Regions from separate parts of the Senegalia sp. (in: firmicutes) genome, predicted to be linked through region 2. Evidence: riboswitches for the same ligand, from Rfam matches in the RefSeq annotation. Region 2 holds a riboswitch; the other holds the start of a gene.
What was found. A riboswitch is a leader RNA that binds a small molecule or an ion and turns the genes downstream of it on or off. The one in region 2 is predicted to bind cobalamin.
Positions count from the first base shown of each region.

Region 1: another riboswitch for cobalamin. It lies ahead of ACTHUW_RS09830 (ABC transporter substrate-binding protein); the one in region 2 lies ahead of ACTHUW_RS05180 (energy-coupling factor ABC transporter permease).

Region 1 covers NZ_JBQCYD010000038.1:8,415-12,706, reverse strand. The annotation lists gene ACTHUW_RS09840 (ABC transporter ATP-binding protein) at 1-549, opposite strand, end outside; gene ACTHUW_RS09835 (FecCD family ABC transporter permease) at 553-1,548, opposite strand; gene ACTHUW_RS09830 (ABC transporter substrate-binding protein) at 1,541-2,593, opposite strand; cobalamin riboswitch at 2,711-2,893, opposite strand; gene ACTHUW_RS09825 (restriction endonuclease PLD domain-containing protein) at 3,199-4,239, opposite strand.
Region 2 covers NZ_JBQCYD010000013.1:48,751-53,042, forward strand. The annotation lists gene ACTHUW_RS05160 (cobyric acid synthase) at 1-246, opposite strand, end outside; gene ACTHUW_RS05165 (energy-coupling factor ABC transporter ATP-binding protein) at 282-1,076, opposite strand; gene cbiQ (cobalt ECF transporter T component CbiQ) at 1,085-1,765, opposite strand; gene ACTHUW_RS05175 (energy-coupling factor ABC transporter substrate-binding protein) at 1,752-2,030, opposite strand; gene ACTHUW_RS05180 (energy-coupling factor ABC transporter permease) at 2,014-2,742, opposite strand; cobalamin riboswitch at 2,852-3,028, opposite strand; gene ACTHUW_RS05185 (PTS fructose transporter subunit IIABC) at 3,050-4,292, opposite strand, start outside.

The sequences.
Region 1 (4,292 bases), on a different contig from region 2:
CAATTCCATTATCTCTAACTGGTGAGATATATCTAAGTAAGTAGTAGGTTCATCTAATAATAAAAGTCTCGGCTTTTGTGCTATAGACATAGCAATCCAAGCCCTTTGCCTTTCTCCACCTGACATTGTATTTATCTTTCTATGTTCTAATTTTTTTAAACTAGTTCTTTCTATGGCCCAATCTACTATTTCCTTGTCCTCTTTTGTAGTTCCTTCCCACCAATTTTTATGAGAATACCTTCCATATGCAATAAGTTCTCTTACTGATATATCGCTTAGAGTATTACTTCCTTGACTAAGAACTCCTACTTTTCTCGCTATTGATTTAGTGCTCATACTATATAAATCTTCGCCTTCTAAATAAACCTTCCCCGACTTTGGCTTAATGGCCCTTGTGAGAGATTTTAAAAGTGTTGTTTTACCACATCCATTGGGTCCTATTACGGAGTATATCTTGCCTTCTTCTATTTCTAAATTAATATTTTTTATTATTACTTTATCTTTATACTGTACTTTTAAATTTTCTGTTTTCAATATAATCTTAGACATATTTTACCTCCTTAATAGATACAAGAAAAAAGGTACTCCTAGGATTGCCATAACAATTCCTACAGGTATTTCTACCGGACTCATAATAGTCCTGGCAAATGTATCACTAAGCATAACTAAAATAGCTCCTAATAATGCAGATGTCGGCATCATATATCTATAATCATTTCCTATTATAAGCCTGATACTATGTGGAACTATTAATCCTACAAATCCTAAAAGTCCTACAACACTTACTGCACTGGCTGCTAATAAGCATGCTAAAGCTGTAAATCCTAGTCTAGTATATTCAACATTTAGTCCAACTCCCCTAGCTATATCATCTCCAAGAATAAGAATATTCATTTTTTCAGCAAATATATTGGCCACAATAATTCCTATAATTGTATAGGGCAATATTGTATGTACCTCTGGCCAACTTCTCGACGACAAACTCCCATTCATAAATGTTAATGCTCCATGAACTCTATCACTGTAAAATACAAGTATAGCGGATATTCCTGCTCCTAATAGTGCTGATACAGCTACACCAGCCAAAATTATCCTTGTAGGCTGAATCCCACCCTTCCATGCCAAGGAATAAATAATAACAGCTGCTAACATGGCACCTAAAAAAGCTGCCATAGGAACTAGATGTTGATATTCTGGAAATATAACTAAAATTATTATTCCAAAAAGTCCAGCTCCACTACTTATTCCAATTATTCCGGGGTCTGCTAGAGGGTTGTTCATTACACCTTGAAGTATGGCACCTGACATGGCTAGATTTGCCCCTACCAGGGCTGCCAATACCATTCTAGGTAATCTTATATTCCAAATTACCAACCTTTCTGGGCTTCCATCATTTGTTTTGATAACCTCAATAATTCTATTAATACCTACTTCCAGGGTTCCCCTTGCATTTCCTATAAAAAATGCCACAAATAACATTGCTATTAATATAAAAATAAAGCTCCATTTAAATTTATTTGAATCCCTTAGGCCAACTTTGCTATTCATCTAATTCCTCCACATTACCATATATCTCTGGGTATATACTTCTAGCCATATATTCTATGGCATCTCCATAGTATGGTCCTGCATTAAATAAGAAATATTGCTGGGGTAAATATATGACTTTATCTTCTGATACAGCGTCTACACCTTCCCAAATTGGATTAGTAGCAAACTCTTCGTCCATCATTTCTTTGGCTTTTTCATTGCTTCCCACCATACTAGTTACTAACACATAATCCGGATTTTTTTCTACTATATATTCAATATCTAATGGCGTATTTTCTGATCCTATTGTATCCGGTGGTAAGTCTGATGCTATATTTTTTAATCCTAATATTTTTGCCACATCACCAGCAATACTATTATTTAATTTGGCCGCCAATGAATTTCCTGTTATATATAAAATAATTACAGTATCTCCATTTTTAGGTGCTTTTGATTCTATATCTTTTTTTTGTTTTTCAATATCTTTTATTCTGTCCATGGCTAGCTTTTCCTGGTCAAGGATTTTCCCAAAGGCCTCATATGTATAAAGTACATCCTCATAACCCCTTATATGAGTAGTAATTACCTTGAATCCCATATCCCTAAGTTTCTTAGCCTGTCCGGATTGTGTTCCTACTTGTGCTATTATAAAGTCTGGTTTTTGCTCTATAACAGCTTCCATATTGATAGAATATACTGGTCCTATTTGAGGTAGACTTTTTATCTCTTCTTCATATTCTGGAATCAATCTAACATTCTCTGATATATTAGAACTACAAATTGATTTGCCTCCTAGGTCATACCAAATATTTAATGGTGTACCTGATAAAACTGCTGCGTTTTCAAAGGGTTCTTCTATTATAGTTTCAACATTCATATAATCACTGATTTTCAAAGGAAATCCATCACCTTCAACGACTATAGGCTTATCAGTGTCCGAAACCTTTTCAGCACTATTTACATTAGTTAAACCTCCTAAACTACTATCCTTATCATTGCTACATCCTGTAATAATCAAAACAATCAAGCATATTATGGGTACAATTTTTTTATTTTTATACAAAAAATCTCCTCCTTAATAAATTCAATCAAAAAAATCCCTACTTTTCAGCAGGGACATAGATTCGCATAATTATTCCTAGATATACAACTATACACAAAGCTACACCTTCCCACCGAAGGATACTTACATTTCTAGGCAGGTCTCCTGACTCTGATTCATCCTACTTTCAAAACCTTCCCAGTTTACCAGTGGTTATTTTGATTTCGTCCTCATTACAGTAGCGGGGGCTGTATTGGAATTTCACCAATTTCCCTATTATTATAATAAATAGATATATAAACCTAAAAATTAATATTTAATTTTCTATTTAAATACTAGCACATTAATAAACTTTTTGCAATTAAATTAACATATTTGAGCTCCTATATTTTATATACAATTTATAAAACCCATGATTTTTTTATATGTGTTACTTCTTTTTAATTATGAATTCTATAAGTTCTTATAAGCCGTATTAGGAATTACCAAATTGTAAATCACTCCATGTACAAAGATATAGATCCAAGATGTTCAATTATAAATTATTAAAGAATAAAAGTCTTACTTATCATGCACTGCTTACAACAATTATGTCCTAATTACTCTAACCAACGTATGAATTATATTTATTTAAAGTTCCTGAAACCCTTGAATATTGCACCCATCACTATTATGACACGAGCCCCTGTTGCAGCTACTACTAGGTTTCTATAAGAACCATATTCTTTTCGTTCTAATCTTAACTCTTCTAATATTTCTCTTTGATGTGAATATGGATTTAAATCAAAAAATATATATGGTTTGTTATTTCTTTCTTTAATACTTAGTGATTTCTTTAAATCCTTTTTATTCTTTTCATCATTAGATTTAAAAGTTTTAAATTCTTCATCATTCCAATAAGTTTCAAATGACTTAGTAAAACTATAGAGTACATCTTTAGAAGTATATTCTGATACTTTAATATTCCACTCTAAACCATTTGATAAAGCTGGATTAGATAAGTTTGATGAACCTATATAAGCTGTAGAAAATCCAGTATGTCTTTTAAAATGATATGCTTTTGCATGTAATCTGGTCCTCTCAGTATCATAAGAAATCTTAACTTCTGTGTTTGGTAGTTCTGCTAATTTTAATATAGCTTTATAATCTGAGGCTCCCATATATGAAGTAGTAATTACTCTAAGTTTATTTTTCCTTGTAAATTCAACTAAATCCTCATAAATAAGCCTCAAACCACTGTATTTAATAAAAGAGATTAATAAGTCAATTTCATCTGAAGTTCTTATCTCTCTTCTTAATTCACTTTCTAAAGTTAGTCCTGTGCTTCCTGTGAAAAGTGTACTTGTAGATATGGATGTTCTTGGTCTATATTGATTTAATATATCAAAATCATCCTTATCATCATGTATAGAAAGTAGTTCTTTAAATTTTTCATCATCATATTCAAATCCATCAATTTCAATAACTTCATTTAGTTTATCTATAAATTTCGCTTTATCAATATTATTAGCTTGTAAAAGAGTTTCACGAATTATCTTTTGATATTCAGTTGATAGCACTCTAGCAACTTCGCTATTATCTATACTTCTTATTTTTTTATATTTTTTATCATCTAGCTTTTCTAGAAATTTATTATTTAATACCTTTTCATATAATCCATACTCCATAAGTATCACTTCCATTTCATATATATTATTGTCTAAATTATAACATCTATAAC
Region 2 (4,292 bases):
GCTACCTATATCAGATGTAGGTTTAAGTAGTATGGGATTCATAGAAACTTCTGGCTCTATTCCTGCTGCTTCAGCTTGTACCACTTGAGCTCTACCCATTTCTTCGCCCTTTTTGGTTACATATGAATTTAAAGCCATGTTTTGAGATTTAAATGGACATACACTATATCCATCTTCTTTAAATATTCTGCAAAGTGCAGCTGTAATTATACTCTTACCTACAGAAGATCCTGTGCCTTGTATCATTATATTTTTCGCCAAAAATATCACCCTCTTCTAACTTATTTTTTAAATTCATAAAATTCTTTTTCATTTTTAAATAAAGGGGTCTCTAAATTTTTATAAATCTTAACAAGCCAAGGCTCCTTTAAATTAGCTCTTTTTAATGTATCATCATTTAAGAATATTTCACTTGGAATACCTTCATCTATAATCTCACCTTTATTTAATACATATACATAATCACAATATTCATATATAAAATCCATATCATGACTGGAAACTACTGTTTTTTTGCCCTTTTCTACGATGTCATTCATAGTATTTAACATGTTTTCTGACATCTTAGGATCAAGCCCTGCAAGGGGTTCATCAAAAAAAATCATCTTACAATCTAGTGCTAAAACTCCTGCTATTGCAACTCTCTTTTTTTCTCCATGACTTAGAAAATGAACTGGTTTATCTTTAAATTCTTCTATATTAAGTAATTTAATTACATCATCAACTTTTCTTTTAATAATATCTTCATCATATTTTAAATTTCTAAGTGCAAATGCTATATCATCATAAGTATTAGAATAAAATATCTGTTTATCTGCTTCTTGAAAAACTATACCAACTTCTTTTCTTAAACTTCTAAGAAATTTTTTGTTATACTTTATTTTTTGATCATTAAAGAGCACTTGACCTTTTCTGGGTTTTAAATACCCTATTAAATTTAAAAAAAGGGTAGTTTTTCCTGCTCCATTGCTACCAACTATCCCTATCTTATCTCCATTATTTAAATCTATATTTATATTTTTTAATGCTACTTTTCCATCTTCATAATTATAATTTAAATCCATTGTCTTTAACATATATTCACCTACATATAAAATTGACTGTCATAATTCTTGCTTTCAAGGGAAATTATCATTTCTTCATACCTTTTAATCATTCTCACAATAAGCACCCTTAAAAGCAATCCCAAAGAATTAAAACTATTTTTAATATTGCTATATCCAAATTTTAAATCTTGAGCTCTATAAATTAAAGATATTTCTTCTAAGAGTATAAATATAAATCTATAAGTTAGCATTGTAAGTTCAATTAATAACATGGGTACCTTATATTTTAATAATAGTTTGATTAAGTTATTAAAAGGAGTAGTTAATATCAAAAAATAACTACAAGATATAGCAGATAAGGCTCTAGTAGTAAGAGTGATAGCTTTAAGTAAGCTATCTTCTCTTATCACTATAAAAAAATTAGAAATTTTAATGCTAAATAAACTATTTATATCAGTGTCTGAGATAATAAATATAAAGGCTAGCAAGCTTAAAAGTATGAAACTAATTGGTAGTAGATATATTTTAAGATAAGCTTTTAAGGGTACTTTAGCAAAGCCTACTATAATAAAGCCCATAATAAAAAATATAGTTACATGTATATAGGTATTAGACATAAATAGTGCTATGGATATCATGATCATAAAAAACCACAGTTTTATATGATCATTAAAGTATCTTAGTTTATTTATATAAGCATATTTATCAATTGCTAGCATTTTTGGTCTTACCCTTCATGTAACCTAAGAAGTAAGCTATTATACCTGTCCCTACAGCACCTTGTAATGTGAATATGAGTGTTTCAGTTTCGCCCCCTGGTGGCTCCCAAAGAGGGCTAAACCATGGAGTATAACTTTCAGGAATGGCTTCTTCAGCTAAAGAGTCACTTCCTGCAAATTCAGAGTCTTTTATCACAAGTACGGGTAGTGCTACAATTATTAAAACTATGAGTAAAAGTAATAGATTTTTATATTTGGTTTTCATGTGCTAAAACTCCTTCCTTCCTATACTCAGATATTAAATTGTATAAAATAACACTAAGTATTCCTTCAGCTATTGCAAGGGGTATTTGTGTTATTGCAAATATAGATAAAAACTTAACTAATAACTGCATAAAACTTTCACTTGCTCCTGCATGTGCTATTGAAAGCTGAAGGGCTGTAACCATATAAGTAATCAAATTTCCAAGTGCAGCTGCTAAAAATATAGAAAAACCTTTGCTAGCACCTGACTTCTGAGTTAATTTATAAATCCCAAATGCTACAAATGGTCCTGCTATGGCCATAGAAAAAGTGTTTGCTCCAAGTGTAGTTATTCCCCCATGGGCAAGTAACAAGGCTTGGAAAAGTAATACTATTACCCCTATAACGCTCATTGGTGTTGGTCCTAAAAGCACTGCTCCAAGTCCTATGCCTGTAGGGTGAGATGAACTTCCTGTTACTGATGGCAATTTTAAGGCTGATAGAACAAAAACAAATGCTGCCATAAGTCCTATTATTATCTTCTTGTTTGGATCTTTTTTTACCATTTTAGAAATCTTTCTAAAACCTATGATTACAAATGGTAAACTTACAATTGTCCAAAATACCGACCAAAAAGGACTTAAATATCCTTCCATAATATGCATAGCATTCGCATATCTTGGCAGAAACATTAAAACTAAAGCTGCTGCTAAAACTAAATACTTCTTTTTCAAATGTATCCCCTCCGAATATTTTATAAAATAAAAATCCTACCACGGAGGTAGGATTAAATTTATAGCTATAAAATATTCTTATTAGCTAGTTTCTCCTTCCCTCCGAAGTTTAACTTAGTAAAATCAGGCAGGTCTCCTGGCTTCCATCATCCTACTTTCTCTCCTTCCCATTCTAATGAACAGTGGATATGAGATTTCGTTATGGTTACAGTAGCGGGGGCTGCAGAGGATTCTAACCTCTTTCCCTATTAATCATAAATCATGAACCTAATTTTAATATTCAATTTTTATTCTTATATTTATAATATCATTCTATCTCTTCTAATTCAACTGGTTTCTTTAATAATTTTAATAATATTGCTGTAGCTATAGATCCTGCTAGTATTGCTACTATATATAATAGCCAATTTGTAACTACAGGGAATACAAATACTCCCCCATGTGGTGCGGGTGAAGATGCTCCAAATATTGCTGATAATCCTCCTGCTATTGCTGAACCTACTATTACTGAAGGAATTACAGATTTTGGATCTGCCGCTGCAAAAGGTATTGCACCTTCTGTTATGAAAGATAATCCCATTACATAATTAGTTTTACCAGCATCTCTTTCTTTTAAAGTAAATCTATCTTTAAATAATGTAGTAGCAAGTGCTATTCCAAGTGGAGGCACCATTCCACCAGCCATAACTGATGCCATTATTTCTCCATTTCCTGATGCAACTGAAGCTACACCAAAAACATATGCTGCCTTGTTTACTGGTCCACCCATGTCTACTGCCATCATTCCACCAAGTACTAATCCTAATAATAAACTATTTGTTCCTCCAAGACTAGACAACCAATCGTTTAATCCAGTGTTGAGCCATTCTACTGGTGGTACTATAAGAAAGGTCATAATAGCTCCTACTATCAGTATTCCAAATAAAGGGAATAATAATACAGGCTTTATTCCTTCAAGTGATTTTGGTAAATAAGAAAATAATTTTCTAAGTGCCCTTATTACATATCCTGCTAAAAACCCTGCTACAAGTGCGCCTAAAAATCCTGCATTTCCATCTGCTGCAAGTGCTCCACCTACAAAACCTGGTGCTAGAGCTGGCCTATCCCCAATTGAACTTGCAATGTAACCTGCAAGTATTGGTAATATAAATCCAAAAGCTGTTCCACCTAATGTGTTAAAAAATGCAGCAATTTCATTGCCAGAACCATAATCTCCTGCTCCTGCATTGTTAAAATCAAATAAAAATGCTAGGGCTATAAGTATTCCTCCACCTACTACAAAGGGTAGCATGTTTGATACACCATTCATCAGATTTCTATATATTCCTTTTCCTACTCCACCGCCTTCAGTAGTTGATGATTGTGATTTACCTTTTGTCTTATACACTTTTCCATCCTCAACTAATCCTCTTTCTATAAGAGCACCAGGTTGCTTTATTGCATCTGATACTGGTGTTTGAATAACTATTTTTCCATCAAATCTATCCATCTCTACTTTTGTATCTGCTGATACTATTATAGCTTTTGCATTCCTTATGTCTTCATCTGTT